DNA from 4 places in the Streptomyces sp. NPDC057950 genome. Region 3 is predicted to be linked to each of the others. Evidence: riboswitches for the same ligand, from Rfam matches in the RefSeq annotation. Region 3 holds a riboswitch; each other region holds the start of a gene.
The links. A riboswitch is a leader RNA that binds a small molecule or an ion and turns the genes downstream of it on or off. The one in region 3 is predicted to bind cyclic di-AMP.
Positions count from the first base shown of each region.

Region 1 (7,444 bases), on a different contig from region 3:
GGAGCAGACGACGAGCGCCAGCAGCGCGGCCCGGCCCGTCAACCGCGAGCGCCGGGCCTGACGCTTGGTCTGGGAGCGGTAGACCCGGGCCGCCGTCTGCTCGCCGAGCAGCCGCAGCCGGGTCGCGGTGGAGAACCGGTCCCGGTCCTTCACGGCCATGTCCCCGCCTCCCCTTCACACGTGCGGACGTCCCCGCACACGGTACGGGACCGGGTACGGGGACGTACGTGCGACTGGCTAAGCCTTAACCCTGCCGGGGTCAGCCCTTGAAGCGCGGGAAGGCCGAGCGGCCCGCGTACACCGCGGCGTCGTCGAGGATCTCCTCGATGCGCAGCAGCTGGTTGTACTTGGCGACACGGTCCGAGCGGGCCGGGGCGCCGGTCTTGATCTGACCGCAGTTCACCGCGACGGCCAGGTCGGCGATGGTGACGTCCTCGGTCTCACCGGAGCGGTGGGACATCATGCACTTGAAGCCGTTGCGCTGGGCCATCTCGACGGCGTCCAGCGTCTCGGTCAGCGAGCCGATCTGGTTCACCTTGACGAGCAGGGCGTTCGCGGAGCCCTCCTCGATGCCACGGGCGAGGCGCTCGGGGTTGGTGACGAAGAGGTCGTCGCCGACGATCTGGACCTTGTCGCCCAGCTTGTCGGTGATGACCTTCCAGCCGGCCCAGTCGTCCTCGTACAGCGGGTCCTCGATGGAGACCAGCGGGTACGCGGAGACGAGCTCCTCGTAGTACTCGGTCATCTCGGCGGCCGAGCGGGACTTGCCCTCGAACTCGTACTTGCCGTCCTTGTAGAACTCGGACGCGGCGACGTCGAGGGCGAGCGCGATCTGCTCACCGGGGACGTAACCGGCCTGCTTGATGGCCTCGAGGATGAGGTCGAGCGCGGCGCGGTTCGACTCCAGGTTCGGGGCGAAGCCGCCCTCGTCACCGAGGCCGGTGGACAGGCCCTTGGACTTCAGGACGGACTTGAGGGTGTGGTAGACCTCGGCGCCCCAGCGCAGCGCCTCGGAGAAGGACTCCGCGCCGATGGGGGCGATCATGAACTCCTGGATGTCCACGTTCGAGTCGGCGTGCGAGCCGCCGTTCAGGATGTTCATCATCGGAACGGGCAGCAGGTGCGCGTTCGGGCCGCCCAGGTAGCGGAAGAGCGGGAGGTCGGACGCCTCGGAGGCGGCGTGCGCGACGGCCAGCGAGACGCCGAGGATGGCGTTGGCGCCCAGCGAACCCTTGTTGTCGGTGGCGTCCAGGTCGAACATGGCCTGGTCGATCAGGCGCTGCTCGGTGGCGTCGTAGCCGACGAGCTCCGGGCCGATCTGCTCGATGACGGCGAGGACGGCCTTCTCGACACCCTTGCCCTGGTAACGGTTGGGGTCACCGTCACGGAGCTCGATGGCCTCGAAGGCGCCCGTGGAGGCGCCGGACGGGACGGCGGCACGACCCGTGCTGCCGTCGTCGAGGCCGACCTCGACCTCGACCGTGGGGTTGCCTCGGGAGTCCAGGATTTCCCGGGCTACGACGACGTCGATGGACGGCACGAGCATCTCCTTCTGGGATGTGACGCGGGTACGCGGGCCCGCGGGGCCCGCACTGCACGGTGCCGCGTTCGGCTCCGCGGGATGAGCCTAACCGGCCCGGGGCGATCGGCCAGCCGCTCGACCACCCCTTGAGCAGAACTGAGGGTACATATTGTTCCCCTCTGAAACAAAAAGCCCCGCTCCGGTGCGTACGGGGGAAGACGCACCGGAGCGGGGAGCCCGTGGGGACGGGGGTGGACCCTCTTCGGGTCTCCGTGTGGAGACCCGTCCTACGAACGGCCCGTCGTCCGGGAGGACGGTTCGCCTCAGCCGAGGTGGAGCTGCTGACCCGGGTAGATGAAGTCCGCGTCGTCGACGATGTCCTTGTTCAGCTTGAACAGGTGCTGCCAGCCGCCCTTGACCTTCTTCTTCTCGGCGATCGAGCTGAGGGTGTCGCCCTTGACGACCTTGTACTCGCCGTCACCCTTCTTGACCTTCTTGCCGGTCGGGGTGGAGACGGTCTTCTTCGCCGCCGGACGCTCGGAGGAACGGGAGGCGGCGGTGTCCGACGAGTGGGTGTCGGTGGAGGTGGACGGCTTGGCCGGGGCGGCAGGCTTGGCCGGGGCGGCCGCACCACCGGTGTAGGCGGCGCCGGACAGGCCCGTGCCGCAGGTGGGCCAGGCACCCTTGCCCTGCGCGGCGAGGACCTTCTCGCCGATGGTGATCTGCTGGGACTTGGAGGCCTTGTCGGCGGTGGAGGCGTAGGCGGTGCCGCCGTACGCGGCCCAGGTGGAGGCCGAGAACTGGAGGCCGCCGTAGTAGCCGTTGCCGGTGTTGATCGCCCAGTTGCCACCGGACTCGCACTGGGCGACCGAGTCCCACTCGGAGGCGGTGGCGGCGGAGGCGCTGCCGGTCGCCATCAGCGGAGCGGCGATGGCGACGCCGGTGACACCGGCGAGCGTGGCGACACGGGTGGCCTTGGACGGACGGCGGTGCTTGCCCTTGCTGGAAAACAGCATCGAGTGATCCCCTCACCGACGCCTGCGAGGTGAGCTGTCGGGTTCGGGCGGGTGAGTGCCCGGCCGTGCGCCGTCAGCGCACGTCTTCACCCCAAGCCGCTCCCGGTCAACTACCGGGCGCGGCGCTTACCTTGGGTCCCCCGCTCCTGCCTACGGCGCTTGACGCGTCGACTGTTCCCGTACGGCCGCTGGCAGGATTCGGCGTTGCGACCGTCGGGGCCCGCTGTGGCGAGCGGTGATGACCGTAAGCAGCCGATCGACCGAATTTCAAAGACGATCAGGGCCTTTGAGATCCATCTCTCACTTGCGCCAAACCGGACATTACACGGCGAACCATGACGTGAACTCCCGCTACTTTTCGCCCGATTCGGCATCAACTGCAAGGCTCTGACCGGGGAGGATGAGGTCCGGGTCGACACCGACCGTCTTCTCGTTCTCGGCGTAGAGCCCGGCCCATCCGCCTTCGAGGCCAAGGGCGTCGGCGATCGCCGAGAGGCTGTCCCCGGTGCGGACGACGTACGAGCCGTCGACGACGTCGCGGGAGGCGCCGGAGTCGCGCGAGGCGTGCCGGCCGGAGGAGTCGTCACCACGGCCGTCCACGGCGCCGTCGGTGGAGTTCTCGGCGACGGTGCCGCCGCGGTGACGTCCGGCGCCGGCGGTCGCGCCCTCGGGTGCCGCCGAAGCGTCGCCACCCTGGCCCGAGTTGCCCGATTCGCCACCCTTCGCCGTCCGCGTGCCCTCACTGTCCGTCTCCCGGGCGCTGCCGGACTCCTCGTCCGAGGAGGTGTCCGACTTCGCCCTGTTCCCGGTCCCGTCCGAGGACGAGTCGGACCGGGAGGAGCCGGACGGGGAGACACCGATCCCCAGCGAGTCCGACAGGGAGGACCCATCGGACGAAGTGGATGAATCGGATGAACCAGATGAACTGGACGAATCCCCTGCCACGCCCGTGTCGACCGAGACCTCGCCCGAGTTCGCACTGAGCCCGGAGAGCGGCCCGCAGGTCGGCCAGGCGGCGAGCCCCTGGTCGGCCAGGACCTTCTCGGCGACGGCCATCTGCTGCGACCGGCTGGCCTCGTCGGCGCTCGGCGCGTACCTGCGGCCGCCGTACCGCTGCCAGTTCTCCTGGGTCAACTGCAGTCCGCCGTAGTACCCGTTGCCGTCGTCGGCGCTCCACTGGCCGCCGCTCTCGCATTCGGCGACCCGGTCCCACGTGGTGCCGTCGGCCGCGTTCGCGCTTGCGGCACCGAGCAGCGGGATGGCGATCGCCGATCCGGTCACCCCTGCCGCGACGATGAGGGCCGGAACCTGACGGGGGCGACGATGGCGGCCGTTCCCGGAGAGCATGCGAGAGCCTTTCACGTGACAGCGGGTGACTGCGCGGCTGATGAGCCGCGTTGATGGGTGAACGTAGCCGCACCCGATCACTTGTCACAAGCAGATGCAGCGCAGATCACGTGAAGATCACAGAGTTGAGAGACCATCACCTTTTCACGGCCGGACCTTCATACTTCGCGGCCACCGCTCCGGCACCCCCGCGACGGCCGCCCCGCCGACACCGTACGACTGCCGCATCACTGCCGACCGGCGGTGAACTCCACCGGGAGCGTCCGCAATCCGCGCATGATGAGTCCGCCGCGCCATCGCAAATCAGCCGGATCGCCCGCTAGTCGGAGGTCCGGCAGCCGGGTGAGGAGGGTGGCCAGCGCGGTCTGTCCCTCCAGCCGGGCGAGTGGCGCGCCGAGGCAGTAGTGGATGCCGTGGCCGTAGCCGAGGTGCTGGTTGTCACGGCGGGAGAGATCGAGCGTGTCGGGCTGTGTGAACCGGGCGGGGTCACGGTCCGCGGCCGCGAGGACGACGAGCACGGGGTCGCCGGGCGTGATGTCCTGTCCGCCGATGTGGACCGCCTCGGTCGCGAACCGCCACGTGGCCAGTTCCACCGGGCCGTCGTAGCGCAGGAGTTCCTCGACGCCCGTCTCCAGCAGGGCCCTCTCCCCGGCGGCGAGGGAGGTCTGCAGCCGCTCCCGCTGCCCGGGATGCGTGAGGAGCGCGTACATGCCGTTGCCGATCAGGTTCACCGTCGTCTCGAACCCGGCGAAGAGCAGGATGAAGGCCATGGCGGCGGCCTCGTTCTCGGTCAGGTGCTCGCCGTGGTCGGAGGCGCGGATGAGACCCGAGATGAGGTCCTCGCCGGGCGCGGCCACGTCGGGAAGGGCCTCACGCTTCTTGTGGATGAGCTCGCCCAGGTACCCGCGCATCTTCTTGACGGACCGTCCGACCCCGCCCCTCGGGCCGCCGCCGTGCCGGATCATCATCCCCGCCCAGTCCCGGAAGTCGTCCTGGTCCTCGCGGGGCACGCCCAGCAGGTCGCAGATGGCGTAGATGGGGAGCGGGAACGCGAACTCGTGGATCAGGTCGGCGGAGCCCCTCTCCTGGAACTGGTCGATGAGGTGGTCGGTGAGCTCCCGCACACGCGGCGCGAACTCGGCGACGCGCCGCGGGGTGAACGCCTTGCTGACGAGCCGTCGCAGCCGGGTGTGGTCCGGCGGGTCGATGTTGAGCAGATGGGTCATCAGCTCGGCCTTGCGTTCGCCCGGGATGCCCGTCTTGCCCTTCGCGTGCGCGGGTTCGTCGTGGTGGGCCGGGTTCTTGCTGAGCCGTCCGTCCGCGAGCGCCTGCTTCGCGTCCGCGTACCGGGTGACCAGCCAGGCATCCACCCCGCTGGGCAGCTTCGTCCGGTGCACGGGCGCGTGCTCCCGCAGCCAGGCGTACGCCGGGTAGGGATCGGTGGCGAACTCCCAGGTGAAGAGTTCGGGGGCGGGGCTGGGCGGCGGGGGCTGGTCGGTCACTCCCCGACGGTATCCGGCGGCCGGACCACCGGCGTCCGCAGGGCGCGCCGGCCCGGACTCCGCCCCGGCGCGGCCGCCGCGCGGACTTCACCCCGGACTGTCCGTAAATCACCTGCCGTTTGACTCCGCGGCTCGACGACTCTCTACATTCGCGCCGTGGACCCCGAAATACTCAGATCCAGCTTCGCGGTCGTCGAGAGACGGGCCGAGTTCGCGGTCAAGTACTTCTACTCGCATCTCTTCCGGCACAACCCGGACCTGCGCGGGCTCTTCCCGCTGGACCACCCGGAGGACATGGAGAGGCAGCGGGACCGGTTGTTCGCGGCGCTCACGTATGTACTGGAACGGCTGGAGGACCCGGCGCTGCCCGGGTACTTACGGGAACTGGGCCGTGATCACCGGAAGTACCTGGCCGAGCCGGAGCACTACGCGGCCGTGGGGGCGAGTCTCGTCGCGGCGTTCGCCGTCGTCGCGGGGTCGGTGTGGAACGCGGAGACGGAGAAGGCCTGGGGCGAGGCCTACGGGGCGATCACGAACGTCATGCTGCAGGGCGCCTGGGAGGCGCAGCACGCGGACGAACCGCCCTGGTGGGACGCCGAGGTGGTGTCCCGGGCGCGACACGGCGACGACCTCGTCGTCCTGACCCTGCGGCCGCACCGGCGGCTGCGGTACCTTCCCGGCCAGTACGTCAGTGTCAACGTCCCGCATCTGCCGGGCATCTGGCGGCCGTACTCCATCGGCAACGCGCCCCGGGCCGATCTCACCCTCGATCTGCACGTCAGCCGAGTGGAGAACGGAGTGCTCTCCACCGCCCTCGTGCGGCGGACCCGGGAGGGCGACGTCCTGCGGCTCGGCTCGCCCGGCGGCGGGCTGGTCCTGCGGACTCCGGTGGAGCGGCCGCTGACCTTCATCGCGGCCGGCACCGGGTGGGCGCCGGTCAAGGCACTGCTGCAGCAGCTCGACGCCACGCACGAGGCCCGGCTGTTCGTCGTCGCCCGTGACACCTCGTACCTCTACGACCGGTCGGCCGTGGAACATCTGCGGGCCCGGCTGCCCCGGCTGGGCGTCACCTTCATCACCCCGGCGCCCGGCCGCCCCAGGACCCAGGCGACCGAGCGGCTGCTGACCGCGCTGGGCAACCGGGCCGGCTGGGCCCGCCACGACGTCTATCTGACCGGTCCGCCCCAGCTCGTCGAGGAGGTCGGCGAGGCCCTTCCGACGCTCGGCACTCCGCCCGACCGGCTCTTCCGCGACCTCCTGCCGCCCACCGCGGAGGCGCGCGGCCGGCCGCTGGGCGCGGCGGAGTGGCTGCTCGACCGGCCCCGGCCGAACTGGCACAGTCCGTCGGCTCGCGCACCGGACGCGTGAACCCGGGGCCGCGCGCCGCCCCGGCCTCAGCCGCCGAGCGCCGGTGAACCCTCCCGCGCGCGGATCGCGTCCCGGTACGCCCGCGCCGCCGCGCGCAGCGCCGCCTCCGGGTCCACGCCCTCGGCCTCGGCCCGCGCGGCCACGGCCAGCAGTTCGTACCCGACGCCCTCGCCGCGCGGCAGTTCCACCTCGAGTCCCGCCGTGCGGGCCCGTGAGGCCAGCTTGGCCGCGAGTGCCAGGCCGGGCTGGCCGAGCGGTATTCCCTCCGTGACGGATGTCCGGCGCTTCTCCTCGGCCTTCGTGCGCAGCCAGTGCTCCTTGACCTCCTCGGGGGTCGTGGCCGTCTCGTCGCCGAAGACGTGCGGGTGGCGGTGGATCAGCTTGGTGACGATGCCGGCCGCCACGTCGTCGATCGAGAAGGGCTCGGCACCGTCCTCCGGGCGGCCCTCCTCCGCGATCCTGGAGTGGAAGACCACCTGGAGCAGGACGTCGCCGAGCTCCTCCCTGAGCTCGTCCCGGTCCCCCTCCTCGATCGCCTCGACCAGTTCGTACGCCTCCTCGATCCCGTACTTCGCCAGGCCCTCGTGGGTCTGGCGGGACGACCAGGGGCACTCGACGCGGATGCGGTCCATGACCTGGACGAGGTCGAGGAGACGGGCGCCCGGCAGGTCGTACGAGGCGGGGAGCAG
Region 1 is NZ_JBHVPP010000013.1:261,569-269,012, reverse strand. It holds gene ACFVTC_RS22900 (septum formation initiator family protein) at 1-159, opposite strand, end outside; gene eno (phosphopyruvate hydratase) at 260-1,546, opposite strand; gene ACFVTC_RS22890 (transglycosylase family protein) at 1,846-2,538, opposite strand; cyclic di-AMP (ydaO/yuaA leader) riboswitch at 2,543-2,706, opposite strand; gene ACFVTC_RS22885 (transglycosylase family protein) at 2,890-3,885, opposite strand; gene ACFVTC_RS22880 (cytochrome P450) at 4,113-5,387, opposite strand; gene ACFVTC_RS22875 (globin domain-containing protein) at 5,544-6,755, shown strand; gene ACFVTC_RS22870 (nucleoside triphosphate pyrophosphohydrolase) at 6,782-7,444, opposite strand, start outside.
Region 1: it holds a riboswitch for cyclic di-AMP, as region 3 does, so the genes downstream of both, ACFVTC_RS22890 (transglycosylase family protein) here and ACFVTC_RS00640 (C40 family peptidase) in region 3, are expected to answer to the same signal.

Region 2 (7,444 bases), on a different contig from region 3:
TCCGCCGAGCGGCGCGCCGCCCGGGTCGCCGAGGGCCGCCCCGCCTACCCCCTCAAGGTCACCGTCAGCGGGTCCGGCGACCTCGACCCGGACGCGCAGTTCTGGCACACGGGCGGCGAGAAGATCGTCTACACCACGGACGAGGGGGCCGTACGGGCCGCCGACGCCCTGCGCGGTCAGGCCGTCGACGTGGTGGCGACGGGGGCCGAGCTGGACTGGCGCGCCGTGCTCGAACACCTCCATGACGTACGCGGGGTGCGGCGTCTCATGGTCGAGGGCGGCGGGCGGGTACACACCCAGCTGATGGGGCAGGGCCTGGCGGACGAACTCCAGCTCGCCGTCGCGCCGCTCTTCGTGGGACAGGCAGACGCGCCACGGCTGTTCGGGCCCGGGGGATACCCGCCCGGACGGATGCGGCTGGTGGAGACACGGGCGGTGGGCGACGTCGTCCTCATCCGCTACGTCCCCACGGCCCCCGGCACCGGTGCGCTCGCCTCCGCGGCGGACCGGCACTGGCTGGGGCTGGCGTGCGAGCTGGCCGCGCTGTGCCCGCCGTCGAGGACCGCGTTCAGCGTGGGCGCGGTGGTAGTGGCCGCGGACGGCACCGAGCTGGCCCGCGGGCACTCGCGGGAGGGGGGCGACCCCGTCGCGCACGCCGAGGAGGCGGCACTCGCCAAGATCGCTGCCGGGGATCCGCGGCTGGCGTCCGCCACCGTCTACAGCAGTCTGGAGCCGTGCGCCCGGCGGGCCTCGCGGCCCGCACCCTGCGCCCGGCTGATCCTCGACGCGGGGGTGCGCAGGGTGGTGACCGCCTGGCGGGAGCCGGACACCTTCGTGGCGGGCGCGGACGGCAACGGGTTGCTGGCGGCCGCGGGGGCGGACGTCGTGGTGCTCCCGGAGTTCGAGGAGCGGGCCACAGCGCCCAACGGGCATCTTCTCGGCGCCGCCTAGCGGAGGGGCCTGCGGCGGCCGGTGCCCGGCCGTGGACGGCCGTGGACGGTCGTGAGCGGTGCGGAATCGCAGGGGATCCGGAGGAGAAGGGGCCTGGTCGTGGGGCCTGCGTGAACGGGTGTGCTCGGGGGGTCGAACATGGCGTACACTGGTTTCAACGACGCGGGGTGGAGCAGCTCGGTAGCTCGCTGGGCTCATAACCCAGAGGTCGCAGGTTCAAATCCTGTCCCCGCTACTCAAGGCCAAGGCCGGAACTCGGATTCACGAGTTCCGGCCTTCGGCGTTTCCCGGGCCCTGGTGTTCCCCAGTCTTGTTGTTCGCGGGCCCGGGTGTTTTCGGCGCAGGGTGTTTCCGGTCCCGGGTCTCTCCGACACGCCCGTACGGCAGCGAGGGCCGTCCCCCGGTCGGTCCACACCGCTGGCCCCCTTCCCCCGGTGCGGGAAACCTGGACGGGTGGGGCAGCGAGGAGGTGCGCGGCGGGCCGAACGGCCCTACGGCCGGTCGGGCGGACGGCGGCCCGGCGGCCCCGTGCCCGATCCTCGGCCGGGGGACGAACCGCCGCCGGACCCGGACACCCGCCGGATCTCGCACGCCTGGACCCTCGTGCGGGCGCTGCCCGTCCTGCTCGTCGTCGTCGCGGTGGTCTACGACTGTCTGACCCCGCCCCAATTCACCGCGGCTCCGCTCTTCACCGCAGCCCCGCTCGTCGCCGCGCCGATCTTCTCGCTGCGCGGCACCCTCCTCACGGGGGTCATGACGCTGGCCGCGCTGCTCGCGTGCCGCCTCAGGTTCGGCCTCCACATGGGGATCGGCTCGATCACCGAGGTCGCCACGGTGGCGACCGTCGTCGTCCTCGCCGTCCTCATCAACATCCTCGTCCGCCGCTCGGACGAACGGCTCGCCTCGGCCCGGCAGATCGCCGAGGCGGCTCAGCGCGCCGTGCTGCCGGAACCCGAGGGGCGGATCGGCGGCCTGGCGGTCGCGGCACGCTACGAGGCCGCGCAGGAGGGCGCGTTCATCGGCGGCGACCTGTACGCCGTGCAGGACACCCCGCACGGCGTACGGCTGGTGGTGGGCGACGTCCGCGGGAAGGGCATGGGCGCGGTGGCCGCCGTCGCGGTGGTCATCGGGGCGTTCCGGGAGGCGGCCGAACAGGAGACGGCGCTGGAGGCGGTCGCGCAGCGGCTGGAACGTGCGCTGGCCCGCGAGGGCACCCGGCGCGAGGGCCTGGACGCCTTCGAGGGTTTCACCACGGCCGTCCTCGCGGAGATCCCGCACGGGGGCGACGTGGTCCGCATCGTCAACCGCGGCCATCCGTCACCGCTGCTCCTGCACGGGGACGGCACGCTGTTCACGCTCGCCGCCGCGAACCCCGCGCTGCCGCTCGGCATGGGCGAGCTGGGCTCCTGGCCCGACCGCGCGGACACGGCGGACTTCCCGCTCGGCTCCACGCTCCTGTTCCACACGGACGGGCTGTCCGAGGCGCGTGACGGCCGCGGGAACTTCTACGATCCGGCCGAGCGGCTCGCGGGACGGACCTTCAGCGACCCGGACACCCTGCTGGCCGAGCTCGCGGCGGGGGTCGGCCGGCACACCGGCGGCGCGCTCGCGGACGACATGGCGCTGCTCGCCGTGCGGCGTCCCCCCGCGGGCGACGGAGTTCCTTGATCGTTGTCACGAGGGGTAGTGGAGGGTACTCCTCCGCGTAACAACTGACACACGGTCAAAAACAAGCGCGTGAGGGAGGGCGGGTCAACTCGCCCGTTTTCCCACGCTCATGCCCCGTAAGTCCTGGCCAAGAGTGGTTAATGATCCGTACGAACGGCTTGGAATCCGGTACCCGAGTCTATTAACGTTCGATAACGCAGCGCGGTCGTCCCAGCCGTCACAAGAGACGGCTCCGTGCGCACGCGCCGAATCCCGCGAGGGAACCGGGGAACCACCAACTTGGGGTGAATCGAGCGTCTTTCACGGTGGAGACACCGTGGCTTGACGCGCGTAGGAGACCTTCCTGCTCCGAACCCGTCAGCTAACCCGGTAGGCGATAAGGAAGGAAAGGAGCGCGCCCACGTGGCGTCCAACCGGCCTGCCCAGCCCACTTCGTTCGCGCCGAACGACACCCAGACTTTCGGTTACTCCCGCGGCGACGACGAGGGCCCCTGGGAGGAGTGGAACCCCACCGCGGATTCCGTCGCTCCCGTCCGCGGCCGGCACCGCGTCTCCAAGCAGCGCGGCGGCGGGCTCGCCCGCAGCTCCACCGTCCTCGGCGTCGGTGTCCTGGCCGCCGTGGGCGCGGGTGGCATCGCCACCGCCGCGCCCGGCAAGCCGCCCGTGTCGATCTCGCTGCCCGACCTCTCCTCGGTCACCCAGTCGGCCAAGGCCCTGATATCCGACGGCGGTTCCAGCACGCCGAAGGGTTCCTCGACCCCGCTCACCGGCGCCGGTCTCACCAGCGCCGACGCCGCGCAGGGCAACGCCGACGCCGGCGAGGCGCTGCGGGCCCGCATCATGGAGCAGGCCGAGTCCCAGCAGGACCAGGTCGACAGCGCGGCCCAGGACGCCGCCGAGAGCGCCGCCGCGAAGAAGGCGGTCGCGCTGGCCGCCGAGCAGCAGGACCAGGCCAAGGCCAAGGAAGCCGCCGCGAAGAAGAAGGCGGACGAGGAGGCCAAGCAGAAGGCCGAGGCCGCGCGCCTCGCGAAGCTCGCCAAGAGCTACTCGCTGCCGACCTCCTCGTACACCCTGACCTCGCGCTTCGGTGACGCCGGCTCCATGTGGTCCTCCGGGTACCACACGGGCCTCGACTTCGCCGCCCCCACGGGCACGCTGATCAAGGCGGTCCACAGCGGCACCATCACGGAGGCGGGCTGGGCCGGATCGTACGGCTACCGCACGATCCTCACCCTCGACGACGGCACGGAGCTGTGGTTCTGCCACCAGTCGTCCATCAGCGTCAGCGTGGGGCAGAAGGTGGGCACGGGTGACGTCATCGGACGGGTGGGCGCGACCGGCAACGTGACCGGGCCGCACCTCCACCTGGAGGTCCACCCGGGCGGCGGCGACGCGATCGACCCGATGGCCTGGCTGCAGAGCAAGGGCATCAACCCCTGATCCAGCGCCCGCCACGAGCACGGCGGGTGCGGAATGCGGTCGTCCGGTACGGCTGTTGAAATGGGGTATGACTCCTCTCCGCACGCTCGGTTCCTCCGACATCGAGGTCTTCCCGCTCGCCCTCGGCGGCAACGTCTTCGGCTGGACCGCCGACGAGACGCAGTCCTTCGCCGTGCTCGACGCGTACGCGGCCGCGGGCGGCAACTTCGTCGACACCGCCGACAGCTACTCGGCGTGGATCCCCGGCAACAAGGGCGGCGAGTCCGAGACGATCATCGGCAAGTGGTTCGCCGCGCGCGGCAACCGCTCCGATGTCGTCCTCGCCACGAAGGCCGGCGCCCATCCCCAGTACAAGGGGCTCGCCCCGGACACCCTCAGGGCGGCGGCCGACGCGTCACTGCGCCGGCTCGGCACGGACTACATCGACCTCTACTACACCCACTTCGACGACACCTCGGTACCGGTCGAGGAGATCATCGGCACGCTCGACGAGCTGGTACGGGCCGGCAAGGTCCGGGCGATCGGTGCCTCCAACCTGTCCGCCGAACGGCTCGCGGAGTCCCTGGAGTTCTCCGACCGCGAGGGCCTCGCGCGCTACACCGTCCTCCAGCCCCACTACAACCTCGTCTCGCGCGACACCTACGAGGGCCCGCTCCAGGAGGTCGCCTCCCGGACCGGACTGGCCGCCGTCCCGTACTTCGCCCTCGCCGCCGGCTTCCTCACCGGCAAGTACCGTCCGGGCACGACCGTCGACTCGGCGCGGGCCGAGGGCGCGGCCAAGCACCTCGAGACGGAGCGCGGCCCGCGTGTCCTCGACGCCCTCGACGAGGTCGCGCACGCCCATGACGTTTCGGTCGCCACCGTCGCCCTCGCCTGGCTCGCCGCCCGGCCCACGGTCGCGGCCCCGATCGCCTCCGCACGAACCGTCGAACAGCTTCCGGAGCTGCTCGCGGTCGCGGACCTCACGCTGAAGGACGACGAACTGGCACGGCTGACGGAGGCGTCGGCCTGAGCGCTCCCCTCAAGGCCGGTAGGGGTCGTACGCCGGGCGGGGCACCGTCGGGTCCGGGTACGGCCGTCCGTCCCGGGGCGACGGCTGCGCCGGCACGTAGCCGTAGCCGTAGCCGTAGCTCCCGTCGGGGCCGTACGCGGGCCATGGCGGCGGCACCGGGACGGCGGGGGCGGTCACCCGTGCCGCGTGGGCGAGGGAGGGGCGGGCGACCTCCCTGCGGCGCCACAGCTCGTGGAGCAGCTCCCGCTCCCGTACGACGAAATCGGCGCCCGCGCGGCCGCCGCGCCCCCGGTGCCGCAGGAACGCGAGCGAGGTCGCGCAGGCCTCGTACCGCGCGACCGACCGTGCCGCCGCCCTGCCGAAGTGATGGGCCGCGTACTGACGTGCCAGCCGGCGTGCCCGCATCGAACCGAGTACGTACGGCTCGGGCGGGGTCAGCCACCCGGCGACGGCGTACGCCGGGAGTTCGGCGCGGACGGTCCTCAGCTCGCGCTGCCGCGTCCAGATGACGAGGAAGGTGAGCAGTCCGAACGCCGGCACCATGAACGCGCCGTACACCGCGAAGAACCCGTACTCCCCGAAGCTCGACGAGCCGTTCCACATCGCGTGCATGCCCATCGCGAGCAGCAGCCCGGCCGACGGCAGCAGGACGCGGCGCAGGCGTCGGCGCTCGGCGGACAGCGCCGCGATCCCGAAGCCGATGCCGGTGAACACGGTGAAAAGCGGGTGCGCGAAGGGTGCCATCACGACCCGGACGAAGAAGGTCGCTGCGGTGACGGAGGCCAGTCCGCGCTCGCCGCTGAGCTGGTCGGTGCCGAAGGCGGTGCCGAGGTAGAGGATGTTCTCCGTGAAGGCGAAGCCGGTCGCGGTGACCCCGGCGACGACCACGCCGTCGACGATCCCAGTGAAGTCCCGTCTGCGGAAGAGGAAGACCAGCAGCACGGCGGTGGCCTTCGCGGACTCCTCGACGATCGGGGCTATCACCGTCGCGCCGAGTGTGTCGGCGCTCGACGGGTCGGCGGTGGCGGTCGCTATCCACCGGGTCGCGAAGCTGTTGGCGACGATCGCTATCAGCGCCGCCGCGCACGCGCCCCAGGCGAAGGCGAAGAGCAGGTTCCGCCAGGGGCCCGGCTCGACCCGGTCCAGCCAGCGGAACGCGGCGAGAAGGAGCGGGACGGGCAGCACGGCGAGGCCGAGGCCCACCAGGAAGCCCTCGGTACCGGTCTGCTGGCGCACCAGGGCCAGGATGACGAGACCGGAGAGCGCGAGCAGGATGGTCAGCGCGCCGTAGCGCACCCTCCCCCGAGCAGGGAGGCACCCCCATCGCCGCCACCAGTGCCGGTGCCGCGGCCCACCGGCGGGCGGCGCGCCGCCAGGAGCGCCGGGGTGCGTGGGGTACGCGGGAAAGGTGGCCACGGCATTGACCCTAACGAGGCGGGGGCGGTGTCCGCGAGGGTGCCGGACGCGGTCCGCAGGGGTGTCAGTCGCCCGGCGTGTGCTGCTCGCGGTGGTGTACGCGCCGGAAGAGCAGGTCGTTCACCACATGACCCTTCTCCAGCCCCTGGCCCTCGAAACGGGTCAGCGGCCGGAAGCCCGGACGAGGCGCGAAACCGCCGTCCGGCGCGGTGTTCTCGAACTCCGGATGCGCGGTCAGCACCTCCAGCATCTGCTCGGCGTAAGGCTCCCAGTCCGTCGCGCAGTGCACCAGGGCGCCCGGCGCGAGGCGGGTCGCGGCGAGGTCCAGGAACTCCGGCTGGATCAGCCGGCGCTTGTGGTGGCGCTTCTTGGGCCACGGGTCGGGGAAGTACACGCGCAGGCCGCTCAGCGAGTCCGGCGGGAGCATCTCGCGGAGCAGGATGATCGCGTCGCCGTTGCCGACCCGGATGTTGGCCAGTCCGTTCTGGTCCGCGAGGTTCAGCAGATTGCCCTGGCCGGGGGTGTGCACGTCGACGGCCAGGATCCCCGTCGCCGGATCCTCGGCCGCCATCCGCGCCGTGGCCTCGCCCATGCCGAACCCGATCTCGAGGACGACGGGAAGCTCGGCGCCGAACAGTTCGGCCAGGTCGATGATCCGCTGCCCGTCGATGTCGAGACCCCACTTGGGCCACAGCCGCTGCAGAGCGTCCGCCTGCCCGGCCGTCACCCGGCTGCGGCGCGGCTGGAAACTCCGGATCCGCCGCTCGAAATGCGACCCGGCGGGATCGGCCTGCGGCCCGCCGGGGAACCGGGGCTCTCCCTTGGCACGGGGGCGCTCCCGCGGGGCGTCGCCGGCGGGGTGGGGCTGTTCGGGGGAGCTGCTCAGGAACTCAGACACAATGCGTCGATTTTACGACCAGGTCCCGCACGCACCGTCCGCCGCCCACGGGGGCTGCG
Region 2 is NZ_JBHVPP010000014.1:255,445-262,888, forward strand. It holds gene ACFVTC_RS24025 (dihydrofolate reductase family protein) at 1-951, shown strand, start outside; tRNA gene ACFVTC_RS24030 (tRNA-Met) at 1,113-1,186, shown strand; gene ACFVTC_RS24035 (PP2C family protein-serine/threonine phosphatase) at 1,405-2,619, shown strand; cyclic di-AMP (ydaO/yuaA leader) riboswitch at 2,853-3,010, shown strand; gene ACFVTC_RS24040 (M23 family metallopeptidase) at 3,022-4,059, shown strand; gene ACFVTC_RS24045 (aldo/keto reductase) at 4,127-5,071, shown strand; gene ACFVTC_RS24050 (PrsW family intramembrane metalloprotease) at 5,081-6,487, opposite strand; gene trmB (tRNA (guanosine(46)-N7)-methyltransferase TrmB) at 6,552-7,385, opposite strand.
Region 2: it holds a riboswitch for cyclic di-AMP, as region 3 does, so the genes downstream of both, ACFVTC_RS24040 (M23 family metallopeptidase) here and ACFVTC_RS00640 (C40 family peptidase) in region 3, are expected to answer to the same signal.

Region 3 (7,444 bases):
GGACCCCTGACACTCTCCCGAAACGGACGATGTCCACCGGTTCTGCCGAGAACGACGTCCGCCGACGCGACGCCCCCGTCCCACGTCCGGCCCGGATCGCCGGCGCCGCGCCCGTCCCGGATCGCCGGCGCCGTATTCGCGGAGCGTCTCCCACCCGTTCTCCCCTCTTCTCCCTCTTCTCCCTCTTCTCCGTCTTCTCCGCCTTCTCCGTCTTCTCCGCCGGAGCTTTTTCGCTGTCGGCCGATTCCCTCGACACGATCTGTACGTCCTGTACATTTTTCACAAGGAGCGACCGCACAGGGGAGTCGCCCGGAGGAGGCGCCAGACATGTACGAACCGTCCGCCCGCCACGCCCCGCCCGGGTTCACCGAGCGCACGATCACGGGACACCGGACCCTCGATCCGTACTCCGAACTGCTCGGCGATCGGATCGTGTTCCTCGGGACGAAGATCGACGACACGTCCGCGAACGACGTGACGGCCCGGTTCATGCACCTCGAACACCAGGCCCCGGAGCGGGACATCTCGCTCTACGTCAACTCCCCCGGCGGCTCGTTCACCGCGATGACGGCCATCTACGACACGATGCGCTTCGTCTCCTGCGACGTGGAGACCGTGTGCCTGGGGCAGGCCGCGTCGGTCGCCGCCGTCCTGCTGGCCGGCGGCACCCCGGGCAAACGGTTCGCCCTGCCGGGAGCCCGGATGTCGATCCGTCAGCCCCCGCTCCCCCGACCGGTACAGGGCCGGGCGAGCGATCTGGTCCTCCAGGCAGCGGAGTTGACCCGCACTCGAAGGCTGCTGGAGGACATGCTCGTCCGGCACACGGGGCAAAATCCCGAACAAGTCGCCGCCGACATCGAGCGGGACACGATTCTGGACGCGCAGGCCGCGCTGGCGTACGGGCTGGTGGACGGGATCATCCCGAGCCGCAAGAACTCGCGCACCGCGCCCGGTGCGAGGAACGCCACACCCGACGCGAGGTGATCCGCCGATGGTGCCCGAACTGCCTCCGCTGCCCGCACTGACGCACGCCGAGGCCGAGCTGATAGACCGCTACCTCGACGTGGTCGACCTGGTCGGCCGCATCAACCCGGCCCGGCCGGGAGACACCTATCGCGGGCTGCGCGCCGCCCAGGCACTCGTGGGCAAGGCGACCGCGCTGCGGGACGCCTTGGCCCTGATGCACCAGCGGGGCGAGAGCGAGGTGCACGCGCCGACCCTCGCGCAGGCCCTGCGCGTCCTCGACGGCGAGCGGCGGACCGCCCGCGTCACCCTGCCGCCCGACTCCGGCGGTTGAGGCATCCAGAACCGGGCCGCCGCTCACACCGATCCGTGGAGCGCCCGGCCCGCGTTTCAAACGGACCAGTCGACGTACCCCCCAACGGCGTAGACGCGCGTCCTTTCGGGTGGCCCCGAAAGTTGCGCAACACGCGTAGCCAAAAGGCGGAATGAAGCCTTCCGGTGCTGGTAAGAGCGTTGCCGACGTCCCCAACACCCCTCGAACAGAGGAGTGTCCACCCGAACGGGTGAGTGGTGAGTAACCCCACAAATCATCGGTTCCGCTCGGATTTTCCGACATCCATGCGTGAAGATCCCTTCCGACGACAAGCCCCCGCCACACCGGCGGGGCGGTCCGGGCGGACGCCGAGTCCTGCCGCCGCCCGGATGACCGGTCGACAGATGTGCATCGGCAGGAGTGGAGGACCCAGCAAGACGGGCCGCCGGAGAGATCCGGGCGGTCCTTGGGGTGAAGCCGCGTAAGCGGCCGGGCTACTTCGCCAGCCCGAATCCGACAGGTCATCCTTCACAGGCGGTTGACGAAGGGTTGCGCATGACTGCGCTCAATCGTGTCCCGTCGCTGCTGACCCGGGCCGGTACGGCCTCGGCTCTGACCATCGCCGCCGTGGGCGGCAGCCTGGTGGTCCCGGGCGTCGCAGCCGACGCCGAGGCGGCCACACCGGCGACGAGGGCACTCCAGGTCGCGGCATCCAAGAAGGGCGCCCCGTACAAGTACGGTGCCACCGGGCCGCGGCGCTTCGACTGCTCCGGGCTCACGCTGTACTCGTACAAGAAGGCGGGCAAGAAGCTGCCTCGTACGGCCGCGGGGCAGTACAACAAGAGCCACCACATCTCCGCCTCGCACCGCAAGGCCGGCGACCTCGTGTTCTTCCACTCGGGCCGGAACGTGTACCACGTCGGCATCTACGCCGGGAAGGGAAAGATCTGGCACTCCCCGAAGAGCGGGGAGGTCGTGAAGCTCCAGAAGATCTGGACGAAGAGCGTCTGGTACGGCCGGGTGAGCTGACCCGAGCGAGGGGCGGCGGTGCCGGGCCGCCGCCCCTCGCGGCACGAACCCGGGGGCTCTCAGGCCGTCAGGGGCTCCAGGAGGAGCACCAGGCCGAGCACCGTGAGCGCGCTCCCGGTGACCGCCACCACGGCGCGGGCCGCCCGCGGCCCGCGCAGCCACCGGCCGAGCCGGTCGACCAGCAGGGCGACCGCCGGGAACCACACCAGGGCGACGGCCACCACGATCAGGGCCAGCACCAGGGTGCGGGGCATCGCGGGGCTGCCCGCGGGCACGAACTGCGGCAGCAGGCTCAGGAAGGTGATCGGCGCCTTCGGGTTGAGCGCGTTGGTGACGAAGCCCTGGCGCAGCGGACGCTTCCCGTCCCCAGGGCCGCCGGCCACGTCCTCGCCGGACGGCGTCCCGCCGGACACCTCCGGGCGTCCCCGGTCCGGCTCCCGGTCCCGCCGCCGTCGCAGGCCGTCCAGCGTCCGTAGCCCCAGGTACAGCACGTAGGCGCCGCCGAGGAGCTGCAGCGTCCGGAACAGCGCGGGCACGGCCGCGAGGACGGCGGCGACACCGGCGACGGCCAGCGCCGTGTGCAGGAGAAGCCCGCCCGCGACCCCGAGCGCGCACGCCACCCCGGCCCGGCGGGAGACGAGGGCGTTGCGCACGACGACGGTGAAGTCCGCGCCGGGCATGGCGACCATCCCCGCGGCCACTCCGGTGAAGGCGATGAGCTGTGCGTCCATGGCCGCCAGGCTGCCCGGCCCGGACCTTCAGCGGGTATGTCGAATATCCTGGGTCTGTCTTAAGCAATCCTTTGGACCCGGCCCCCGCCGCGGGTCCCCGGACCCGGGAGCCGTTCGATGTACGACCCGACACGGCTGACCGCCCTGGTGGCGGTGGCCGAGGCGGGATCCATCACCCGGGCGGCCGAACGCCTCGGCTACAGCCCGCCCGCCCTCTCCCAGCAGCTCGCCAAACTCGAACGGGAGGCGGGCGCGCCCCTGCTGGTGCGCTCCCATCGCGGGACACGGCTCACGGACGCGGGCGAACTGCTCGTGACGCGGGCGCGGCGGGTGCTCGACGAGATGGAGCGGGCCCGGCACGAACTGGCCCGGCTGACCGGCCTGTCGGGCGGCACGCTGCGGCTCGGCACCTTCCAGACGGCGGGCATCCATCTGCTGCCGCCGGTGCTCAGCGCCTTCCGCCGGGCCCACCCCGACGTGGAACTCACGGTCGCGAACTACGAGCCTCCGGACGGTGTCTCGGCGGTCGCGGCGGGCGAGGTGGATCTCGCGCTGACGCACACCTACGAGCCGGCGGACCCGGTGCCCCTCCCCTCGTCGGTACACGCGGAGCCGGTGCTGGTCGAGGAGCTGGTGCTCGTGACCGCTCCGGGACACGTCCTCGCGGACGGTGCGGCCCGGCTGCCGCTTTCCGGACTCGCCGGACAGCCGCTGATCAGCATGGCCCCGGACCATCCGCCCCGGCAGGGCGTGGAGGCCGCGCTGGCCCGGGTCGGGGCCACCCCGGCCGTGCGGGTCGAGAGCCCCGGGTACGCCCTGGTGTGCGCGCTGGTCAGCGCGGGGCTCGGGGTCGCGGTGGTGCCGGAGATGGTGGCAAGGACGGCGGCGACCCCGGTGGGGCTGCGGCTGCTGGAACCGGGAGATCTGCGCCGTACGATCTCCGTCGTCCACCGGACCGACCGGCAGGCACCCGCGGCCGAGGCGTTCCGGGCCCTGCTGCGCGGTGCGTTCGGGCGTGCCACGCGGTAGGGACGCCCGGCCCGGCCCGCCAACTGATCTTTTCCTCAGGGCTCTTGCGGGCCCCCGGCCACCACCGGCTGGGCCGGCACCGTCCACGGCAACTCGATGGAGACCGTCTTGCCGCCCTCCCGGGTGGGGCGTACGAGAACCCTGCCGCCGCACTCGGCGGTCAGCCAACGGATGATCACCATCCCGCGCCCGTTGTCCTGTTGGACGGCTGCGGGCAGACGTTTCGGAAAACGCGGATGGCTGTCGGTGACGCCGATCCGCAGTTGTTCGTCCCGGTCGAGCCGGACGTCCACCGTGAAGGTGGGCGACTGGCCGAAGGTGTGCTGGACGGCGTTGGTGGCTAGTTCGGACACGATCAGGCGTACGGTGTCCGCGGCTTCGGCGTCACACGGCAGGCCCCATTCGGCCAGCACGTCGACGACGAAATTCCGGGCCGCGGAGACCGAGGCGGGATCGCTCGGCAGAGTGACGGATGCTTCCTGGTGATCTGCCATGACGACGTCGTCCCTTTCCCACGGGACCGGAGTCCGACACGGAGCGGATGGTTCGAGTACGGTCCCGGACTGGTGCTTCGCGCCAGACTGCCATCACTGGGCCGGTCACGGGCACGATCCACCGAGATATGCATATATCTGTCGCTCGAAGCGGTGAACTCTGCGACGGCAGACCGTATTTGGGCGGCTCGGAAGGAGTAAGGAGTACGGCCATGCAGCACGGTCCCGCGGTACGCCGCCGCAAACTCGGTGCCGAACTGCGCGCGCTGCGCGCCGGTGCGGGCCTCACCAGTGGTGAGGCGGCCCGTCTCGTCGGCTGGCACCAGTCGAAGGTCAGCCGGATCGAGACGGGGATCAGCGGGGTGAGACCGGCCGACGTGGAGCGCCTCCTGGACGCGTACGGGGTGGGGGAACCCGGGTTACGGGAGCTCCTGCTCGGACTGGCCGGGTCCGAGGGCAATGGGCGTCATCACTGGTGGCACGCCTATCGGGGGGTCCTGCCGCCCGCCTACCGGGACTTCATCAGTCTGGAGTCACAGGCCAGCGGTATGCGCACGCTGGAGACGTCCGTGGTACCGGGGCTGCTCCAGACGCCGGAGTACGCGCGTGCGGTGACGCGGGCGGCCGTGGGCGGACTCGAGGACGACAAACTGGACGCGCTCGTCGAGGTGCGCCTCGCCCGGCAGGACGTTCTGCGTTCGGATCCGCCGCTGGAGCTGACCGCGGTCCTGGACGAGGCCGTGCTGCGTCGTGAGGTCGGCGGTCCCGAGGTCATGGCCCGGCAGCTGACCCGGCTGCGGGAGGCTGCGGCTCTCCCCCAAGTGCGCCTTCAGGTACTGCCGTTCGCCGCCGGCGCGCACGCCGGAGTGACCGGACCTTTCGTTATTTTCTCATTTCCGAACACAACTGATCTGGACGTGGTTGTTCTCGACCACTTGACGAGTAGCCTCTACCTCGAGCGGAAAGAAGACCTTCAGGCCTACACCAAGGTCTTCAACACCCTTCGGTTCCACGCCCTTTCACCCGAGGACTCGTTGGACTACATCGCCGCGATAGGTGACGGCGCGTAAGGAGGCACCCCCATGACCGCACTGCCTCGGTACGTACCTCTCAGTACTTCGATCCCTGATGTGCGCTGGCTGCGCAGCAGTCGCAGTACAGGAATGAACAACTGCGTCGAGACCGCACGACCGGGCCCCGGCCCCTGGGCCGGACTCGTCGCGGTGCGCGACTCCAAGAACGAGGCGGGCCCCGCCCTGCTGTTCACCCCTGCCAGCTGGAAGGGGTTCATCGCCGGACTGGACTGACCGCCGCCTCGTTCACCGGTTCTCCGAGACCACCCGTACCGCCTGCTCGATCTCGGCGTCGGTGAGATCCGCGCGAGCGGTCAGCCGCAGCCGGGAGATGCCGTCGGGCACGGACGGGGGGCGGAAGCAGCCGACGGCGAGCCCCGCCTCCCGGCAGTCCGCCGCCCACCGCACGGCCCGCTCGGGGGACGGCGCGCGCACCGAGACCACGGCGGCGTCCGGCCGTACGGCCTCCAGGCCCTCGGCGGTCAGCCGGGTGTGCAGCGCCGTCGCCACCGCGCGGGCCCGGTCGGCGCGCGCCGGCTCGCGGCGCAGCAGTCCGAGTGCCGCGAGGGCCGCGCCCGCCGCGGCCGGTGCCAGACCGGTGTCGAAGATGAAGGTGCGCGCCGCGTTGACCAGGTGGTCGATGACCGGTGCGGGCCCGAGGACGGCGCCGCCCTGGCTGCCGAACGACTTGGAGAGCGTGACGGTCACGACGACGTCCGGAGCCCCGGCGAGCCCCGCGGCGTGCGGAGCGCCCCGGCCGCCCCTGCCCAGCACCCCGAGTCCGTGCGCGTCGTCGACGACCAGCGCCGCCCCGTGTGCGCGGCAGGCGGTGGCCAGTCCGGCCAGCGGCGCCGCGTCGCCGTCCACCGAGAAGACCGTGTCGGAGACGACGACAGCGGGTCCCTCGTGCGTCCCGAGCGCCTTGCCCACGGCGTCGGGGTCGGCGTGGGCGACGACCTGCGTGGCGCCGCGGGCGAGCCGGCAGCCGTCGATGAGCGAGGCGTGGTTGCCCGCGTCCGAGACGACGAGCGAGCCGTGCGGAGCGAGCGCGGTGACCGCGGCGAGATTGGCCGCGTACCCGGAGGAGAAGACGAGCGCCGCCTCGAAACCGCAGAAGTCGGCGAGTTCCCGTTCGAGTTCGGCGTGAAGTCCGGTAGTGCCGGACACGAGCCGCGATCCGGTGGCACCGGCTCCCCAGCGATGGGCGGCGGCCGCGGCCGCCGCCGTGATCTCGGGGTGGCGGGCGAGTCCGAGATAGTCGTTGCTCGCCAGATCGAGCAGCGTCGAGTCGGCGGGGCGCGGGCGCAGGGTGCGGACGAGTCCGGCCTGTCGGCGCTGGTACGCCTGCTCGTCGATCCATGCGAACGGCGATCCGGCCATGCTGGCGCCTCCGGGCCCTGGGGGTGGTGGTTTTGTAGGCAGTGCACAGACCCTAGCGGGACGGCCCGGCACCCAGGATGTGGCAATACCCACACGTCGAACCGACTCTGTTGTGCGATCTCTCCTTGGCCGCACCCGCTCGGATACGTCAGGATCGGATCTCATGGACCTGCTGAACACGCTGGTGGACAAGGGGCTTCGGCGCGAGCTGCCGACCCGTGACGAGGCGCTGGCCGTGCTGGCCACGTCCGACGACGACGTGCTCGACGTGGTGGCCGCGGCCGGCAAAGTCCGCCGGCACTGGTTCGGTCGTCGAGTGAAGCTCAACTATCTGGTCAACCTGAAGTCCGGGCTGTGTCCCGAGGACTGCTCGTACTGCTCGCAGCGGCTCGGCTCCAAGGCCGAGATCCTCAAGTACAGCTGGCTCAAGCC
Region 3 is NZ_JBHVPP010000001.1:130,282-137,725, reverse strand. It holds gene ACFVTC_RS00650 (ATP-dependent Clp protease proteolytic subunit) at 328-984, shown strand; gene ACFVTC_RS00645 (hypothetical protein) at 992-1,297, shown strand; cyclic di-AMP (ydaO/yuaA leader) riboswitch at 1,643-1,828, shown strand; gene ACFVTC_RS00640 (C40 family peptidase) at 1,832-2,305, shown strand; gene ACFVTC_RS00635 (LysE family translocator) at 2,365-3,036, opposite strand; gene ACFVTC_RS00630 (LysR family transcriptional regulator) at 3,154-4,065, shown strand; gene ACFVTC_RS00625 (ATP-binding protein) at 4,101-4,559, opposite strand; gene ACFVTC_RS00620 (helix-turn-helix domain-containing protein) at 4,772-5,629, shown strand; gene ACFVTC_RS00615 (DUF397 domain-containing protein) at 5,642-5,866, shown strand; gene ACFVTC_RS00610 (8-amino-7-oxononanoate synthase) at 5,879-7,012, opposite strand; gene bioB (biotin synthase BioB) at 7,176-7,444, shown strand, end outside.

Region 4 (7,444 bases), on a different contig from region 3:
GTACAAGCTTCTCGACTTCAACCCCCGCATGGGCGCGCAGTTCCGGCTCTTCGAGAACGAGTCGGGGATCGACGTCGTCCGGGCCATGCACCTCGACCTGACCGGGCGCACCGTTCCCGAGGGGGAACAGCGGGCCGGCCACCGGTACATCGTGGAGAACATCGACCTGCCGGCCCTGCTCGCCTACCGGCGCAGCGGCTACACCACCCCGCACGCGCCGGCGCGTGCGAGCGGTACGGAGCTGGCCTGGCTCGCGGGTGACGACCTGCGGCCGTTCTTCACGATGCTCGCGCGCTTCGTGCGGCCGGGCGCGAGACATCTGTACCAGCTGTGGCGGACCAACCGTCGCGGCAGCAGTACCAGTACGACCACGAAGTGACGGAAGAACGTCCTGGGGAGGGGACTTCGTGATTCATCCGGTAGCAGTCATCGGTGCGGGCCCGTTCGGCCTGTCCACCGCCGCCCATCTGCGGGCGCGCGGCATTCCGGTGCGTGTCTTCGGCCGGCCCATGGTGAGCTGGCGCGACCACATGCCCGAGGGGATGCTCCTCAAATCGACCCCGGCCGCTTCCAGCATCGACGCCCCGCAGCCGGGCCACACACTCCGTGACTACTGCGACGCGGCCGGGATACCACGGCTCGTCACGGACGAGGACATCATCCCGGTCGAGACCTTCATCGCCTACGGGGAGTGGTTCCAGCGGCAGCTCGTGCCCGAGCTGGAGCAGGTGCGGGTCGTCTCCGTCGACCGACGGGGCGGCGACGGGTTCGAGCTGAAGCTGGACTCGGGGGAGTCGTTCACGGCACGCGCGGTCGTCGTGGCCACCGGGCTGTACGGCCTCGCCCATCTGCCGCCCGAGCTCGGTGAGGCGGCGGCGGACGGACCGGTGCCCACCGGCCCCGTCTCACACAGCTCCCAGCACCACGACCTCACCCGGTTCTCCGGCAGGGAACTGATCGTCGTCGGCGCGGGACAGTCCGCCCTGGAGACGGCCGCACTGGCGGCGGAGGCGGGCGCGCAGGTGCGCGTGGTGTCCCGGGGCCGGGGCAGGGTCGCCTTCGGCGCACCGCCCTGGGGACAGCCGAAGCTGCGCCCGGAGTCCCCCTTCGGGCGCGCCTGGTCGCTGTGGGCGCTCAGCTACTACCCGCATCCCTACCGCTATCTGCCCGCCGAGACCCGGCACTATCTCGTCCGCCGGGTGCTCGGCCCGCTCGGCGCGTGGTGGCTCCGGGACCGCTTCGAGGGCAAGGTCGAGGTCAGCGAGATCGCCGGGATCGAGCGGGCCGCGGTCTCCGGGAGCCGCCCGGTGCTCTCCGTGCGGACCCTGGACGGTGCGCCCGAGGAGCTCGCGGCCGACCACGTCATCGCGGCGACGGGCTATCGCGTCGACATCGCCGCGATGGACTTCCTGGGACACGCGTTGCGGACGGAGCTGGCGGTGAGCCGCGGTACCCCGAAGCTCGGTGCCGGATACCGGTCCTCGGTCCCCGGGTTGTACTTCACGGGGTTGCCGGCGGCGGCCTCGTACGGGCCCGTGATGCGATTCGTGTGCGGGACGGAGTTCGCTTCGCCGCGACTGGCCAGGCACTTGGCGGCGGCCCACGGTTGAGTCGGCGTACGGCGTCGGGCACCCGGCGGTCGGGGCGGTGGCGGGGGGCCGCCGCCCCGACGTCACCGGGAGATTGCCGGCCGGGCACATTCCGTGACATGCCGGTCCGTGACGGGTGTTGAAGCCGGTGTCGCGGCGGTCTCGGGCGCCCGGTACGGCGGATCGGAGTGTGTGTGACGTCGTCGGGCGCGCGTGGCCCGTGCGGTGAACGGCGTTGCTGACGGGATACCGGACGTCGTCCGGTTCACGCCGGGCCCCTGAGTCGTCGGATCCGTATTCTTCGGATCATGGCCGCTCCGACTGCATATTCACTCATCGCCACTGACCTGGACGGAACGCTGCTGTGCGGCGACGACACGGTCTCCGACCGGACCCGGGCCGCGTTGGCGAGGGCGGTGGAGGCGGGCGCCCGCCATCTGGTCGTGACGGGGCGCCCGGCGCCGAGGGTGCGCCCGCTCCTCGGTGAACTCGGCGGTGCGGGACTGGCGGTGTGCGGGCAGGGGGCGCAGCTCTACGACGCGGGCGAGGACCGTCTGCTGTGGTCGGTGACCCTGGACAGGGAACTCGCGGAGACGGCGCTCGGAAAGATCGAGGCGGAGGTCGGGCTGCTGTACGCCGCGGTGGACCAGGACGGCGTGGACGGACTGACACTCATCGAGCCCGGCTACGTGATGCCGCACCCGACGCTTCCCGCGGTACGGGTCGGTCGTCGCGACGACCTCTGGACGGAGCCGATCAGCAAGGTGCTGCTGCGCCACCCGCTGCTGTCCGACGACGAGTTGGCCGCGGCCGCCAGGGCGGTGGTGGGTTCCCTGGCCACCGTCACCATGTCGGGGCCCGGCACGGTCGAACTCCAGCCATGCGGGGTGACCAAGGCGACAGGCCTTGCTCTCGCCGCCGCCCATCTCGGGCTGTCCTGCGAAGCCACCATCGCCTTCGGTGACATGCCCAACGACATACCTATGTTCGACTGGGCCGCCCACGGGGTCGCCATGGCCAACGCCCACCCGGAGCTCAAGGCGGTGGCCGACGAGGTGACGCTGTCGAACGAGGACGACGGGATCGCGGTGGTGCTTGAGCGGCTGTTCCCGCTCTCCGCGCCGTAGCCCCGGTCGCGCCGTAGCCCTGGTGGTCCGTAGCCCCGACTGCCCGGGGCTGCGGACCACCGGGGTTCTGGCTTCCCGGGGTGCCGGAAGTCCGGTCCGGCACCCCGGTCTCGTGGCGTCCGGTCAGTAGGCGCCGTTGACGTTGTCGATCGAGCCGTACTTGGCCGCGGCGTAGTTGCAGGCGGCGGTGATGTTCGCGACCGGGTCGTAGGAGTCCATGGACGTGCCGGGCACGTGGTAGGCCTTGAACGTCGGGTCGATGACCTGGAGCAGGCCCTTGGAGGGGATACCGGCGGCGGCGTTGGAGTCCCAGTTGTTGATGGCCTTGGGGTTTCCGGAGGACTCCCGCATGACGTTGCGGTAGATGCCGTTGTACGTGCCCGGGATCCCGTTCTTGGCCATGATGTCCAGCGACTGCTTGATCCAGCCGTCGAGGTCGTTCGTGTACGTCTTCACGGCGGCGGTGGTCGCGGTCTTGACCGCCGTGGTCTTGGCCGCCGTCGTCGTGGACTTCGTGGTCTTGGCGACCGCCGCCGTGACCTTTGCGGACTTTGTGGCGTTCTGGACGGTTTTCGTGCCGACCGTCAGGGTGAGACCCGGGCGGAGCGCCGACGGGTTGGAACCGATGACCGCGCTGTTGGCCTCGTACAGCTTCTTCCAGCCGCCGCTGGAGGGGTACTTCCGCGCGATCTTGGCGAGGGTGTCGCCCGTGACCACCTTGTAGGTGACGAGCTGGACGTCGGAGGCGCCCGTGGCGGCCTGCGCGCAGGTGGCGCCCAGGAGCGGGATGGCGAGTACCGCCGCGCCCGTGCCCGCAGCGAGAATGCCGCGAACGAGGGTGCTGCGAGTCTTCGGGTGGCAGTGTCTACCTGCTGCGGCCATGACGAGTTCCTCTCCGGTGCCTGCGAGGTGAGCTGTCGGGTTCGGGCGGGAGCTGCCCGGCCGCACGGTGAGTGCGACTTCACCCCTAGCCGTTCCGGACTTCGGATCGGCGGCTTACCTGGGTCCCCCGCTCCTGCCGTGCGTGTGTGGTCGGGTGTGGTTCCGGTCGGCGGCAGGATTGGGCGGTCCGTCCGGAGTGACGTGAAGGTATGCGACAGCACATGTCCGAAACAAGCCTTGATGTCGCGGTGTAGATCGTTTTCACCAGGGCATAAGGGCAGATGAATTGCCCGATTAATCCGGAATGCTTCGCTCAACTTGGCTTATGCAAACGGGTAGTCACTTGGCGGCCCGGTGGGGTTGATGACCTTCGCGCGTGACCCAACTCACTCGATCCGACAGGAATAAAGCGGCAATGGCGGCAAGTCGGGCATATAAGGCGCGAATAAAAGGCTGCTGAGCTCCCGGTGGGAGCCGTGCGCACCGTTCGTACGGACGCGTCCGTGCCGGGGTGGCCGTGGGGGGCCGGCCCTCGATGACCCTGAAGTGGAGTCCGTAGGGCCGGTGTTCGGGACGTGCCTGCCGCTTCAGGTCGGGATGAGGGATGAACTCAGGCCCGTGTGGCCTCTGTTGACGCCGGCCGGGGCATCCGCCCGCGTGATGCCGAAGCGCGTGACCCTCTCCAGGTCGACGGCTGGAGCGGGCGGGCGTCCCTCGCCGGGGTCCGTCAGGGATTCACCGGTCCACGCTCTGCCCCGCGGGGCAGCCGAGGTGGCCGCCGGGGCTTCGGCCCGCGGCGCGCGGGATCCGCAGCTCCCGCGCCCGATGGGAGGCCACCTCGTCGCCGTCCTCGCGGACCGGCTCACCGGGGGGTGAAGTCCCGTGTGTCGCAGGTGACTTCGGAGCGGAACTCGCTTCGCGCGTCCCAGGCGGGTTCCGGACGGCGCGGACGGATCGACCGGGAGGGGAGAGCGCGGGCGCTCAGGAGGCCGGCTTCCTGGACCGAGTACGGCCTCGGTACGCCCTCCCCGCGCTCGAGGCCGTCCGGGTGGGCGTGGGTGCCGTGGTGGCGGGGGTGAATCCGTGTGGTCGTGGAGTCGAAATCCCTTGCCTGTAACCGGAGTTCGAGAGAGCTGGGCGAGGGGTCAGGGTGAAGTCGGCCTCCGGGCCCGGCTCGGGCCAGGTCCGGGGACGGTCAGGAGGGGGGTGGGGAGAGAGGGAGCGAGGGGTGTGACGGCCGGGCGGGACGGCGTGGCCGATGGCGGGCGGCTCGAAATGCGCGATCTCCGTAGTGCTCGGCTTCGGGGGGACCGCCTGATCACGGCGATCGCACGCTGGCATGTGCAGAGCACCCCGAGTGACCAGGGCCGAGGCGCCGTCGGGGGCCGCGTCGCACGCCAGGGCGATCACCCGGGCCCTGCCCTCCCGGTGGTCCGGCGGCAGGTCCGCGTCGCCTCCGGCGGGGCGGAAGCGACCCGCGTCCACGCCGGTGTGCTGAGAGGGCGCACGAGCACCGGCGCACCCCCGGAGCGCGTACGCGCCGGGGTGACCAAAGGGGGTGACCAAGGGGGAGGATCAAGAGAGAGGACCAGGAGGGAGGGGCAGGCGGTGACGCCCACCGCCCACCGTCAGGACGGCCGCACGGATGACGGAGCCGCCCCAACGGACAACGGAGCCGCCCCACAGGACTCCGTCATCTCCCCCCGTACGGGTCTTGGGTCGGGGGTGACAGCCACGTATGGATGAACGGGTGCACCGTGTCCGGGCGCTTCACCCGGATGTCGCGGCACATCACCTGGTCGACGTGCGCGAGGTCCGGCGGCCGGGCGACGTGGGCGAGTCCCGCGGTCTGCGTGCAGCCGCGTGTCGTCCGCCGGAGGGATCCGGACGTCCTCGTGAGTCGTCTCGTAGGGGAACGCCGTACGGGTGTACATGCTCTTCTCGGTGTTCTCGGTGTTCTCGGGTTCTCAGCGCTCGTGCGTGATTCGGTCCGTCTACCGCCATACCGTCTCATTAAGAACATACCGCCCGTGACGGGCCGCCGCCCGGACGGGGGCTGCGTGGGCCGGCTGCCTCTCGGGGGGCATCGGACGTCGAGGGAGAGGGAAGTCGGGAGGAAGTCGACAGTGGGGACGGTGGGCGCTCGTGGTGATCGAAACGTGACCGGATACGCTGACTTGAGTGATGGCAGCGACACATCGACAAACCGTGTCATCGACCGAATGATCGACCGAGTTCGCCATGTGATCGTCAGCAGACAGGAGAACCTCTCGTGACCGTCGTCGGGCCGTTCGGGCTGAGCGTGCGGGACCAGGCTCTCGAAGCCGATGTCCAGGCCGGATTGGCGGCTGTCGAGGAGGGCTTGCTCGAAGTCACCAAGAGCGAGGTCCCCTTCATCACGGAAGCCGCGCAGCATCTCCTGCGGGCCGGCGGGAAGCGGTTCCGTCCGCTGCTCGTGATGCTCGCGGCCCAGTTCGGTGACCCCTACGCGCCGGGTGTCGTGCCCTCGGCCGTGGTCGTGGAACTGACCCATCTCGCCACGCTGTACCACGACGACGTGATGGACGAGGCCGACGCGCGGCGCGGGGTGCCCAGCGCGAACACCCGCTGGGGCAACTCGGTCGCCGTCCTCACCGGCGATTTTCTCTTCGCGCGCGCGTCGCACACGCTGGCCGACCTCGGGCCCGAGGCCGTCCGTGTCCAGGCCGAGGCGTTCGAGCGGCTGGTCACCGGACAGATCCTGGAGACGGCGGGTCCGCGCGACGGGCGGGACCCGGTCGAGCACTACCTCGACGTGCTCAGCGGCAAGACCGGTTCGCTGGTCGCCGTGGCGTGCCGGTTCGGCGCGATGATGTCCGGGGCCGACGAGACGGTCGTGGACGTGCTGACGCAGTACGGGGAGCGGCTGGGCGTGGCCTTCCAGCTCGCGGACGACGTGCTGGACATCGCGTCCGACTCGCACGAGTCGGGCAAGACGCCCGGGACGGATCTGCGCGAGGGCATTCCCACGCTGCCGGTGCTGCGGTTGCGGGAGCGGGCGGAGCGGCTCGGTCTCGCCGAGGACATCGCGCTGTGCGAGCTGCTGGACTCCGACCTCACGGACGACGACCGGCACGCCGAGGCGCTGGCCCGGCTGCGGGCGCACCCGGCGCTCGAGCAGGCGCGGCGGGACACCGTGCGCTACGCGGAGGAGGCTCGGGCGGCGGTGGCTCCGTTGCCGGAGTGCGACGCGAAGGCGGCGTTGGTGGAGCTCGTGGACGCGGTGGTGCACCGGGCGGGCTGACGTCCCCTCGGTGTGACGTCCGTCACACGATCGGATGGAGTCCAGGCCCGGAATGGTCCGTGTCGATGCGCGGAAGCTCGCGTCTGTGGCGTCTGTGGCGTCTGTGGCGTCGGCGGCGAGGGAAAGCGGAAGAATGTAATCGACCGCCATTTCGATGTGTTCTGTGCGGGCGTGCGGGAGTGCGCTCTGCCCGTTCCGTACGTTCCGTACGGTATGCACTTTAGGTACGTTACGTACGTTCAGTACGTGTAGCTGGAAAACCTGAGCCTGTCCCGTGCCGCGATGTCCTCGCCGACCCCTACGGGTCACGGGCGGCACCGCCTCCCCGTGTCATACCGCAGGAGTACGTGGAGTTGCGTCCGGGGTCTGACGCATCTCTCCGCCCGATTTGGTCATATGGAGAGCACCACTCCTCACCGGTTCGGGTGAGAATGGCGGCTATAGGGGTGGGGAAGCGCAGGATGGCAGGCCGCCGCCGACGACGGAGGTAAGGCACATATGGCACCGAACGATTCCGACAGGACCGCCGGGGCGGAAAGGCTGCGCGACGAGGCCGACGAGAT
Region 4 is NZ_JBHVPP010000021.1:120,495-127,938, forward strand. It holds gene ACFVTC_RS30960 (ATP-grasp domain-containing protein) at 1-379, shown strand, start outside; gene ACFVTC_RS30965 (FAD-dependent oxidoreductase) at 408-1,610, shown strand; gene ACFVTC_RS30970 (HAD family hydrolase) at 1,898-2,716, shown strand; gene ACFVTC_RS30975 (transglycosylase SLT domain-containing protein) at 2,840-3,598, opposite strand; cyclic di-AMP (ydaO/yuaA leader) riboswitch at 3,603-3,761, opposite strand; gene ACFVTC_RS30980 (polyprenyl synthetase family protein) at 5,871-6,881, shown strand; gene ACFVTC_RS30985 (outer membrane lipoprotein carrier protein LolA) at 7,380-7,444, shown strand, end outside.
Region 4: it holds a riboswitch for cyclic di-AMP, as region 3 does, so the genes downstream of both, ACFVTC_RS30975 (transglycosylase SLT domain-containing protein) here and ACFVTC_RS00640 (C40 family peptidase) in region 3, are expected to answer to the same signal.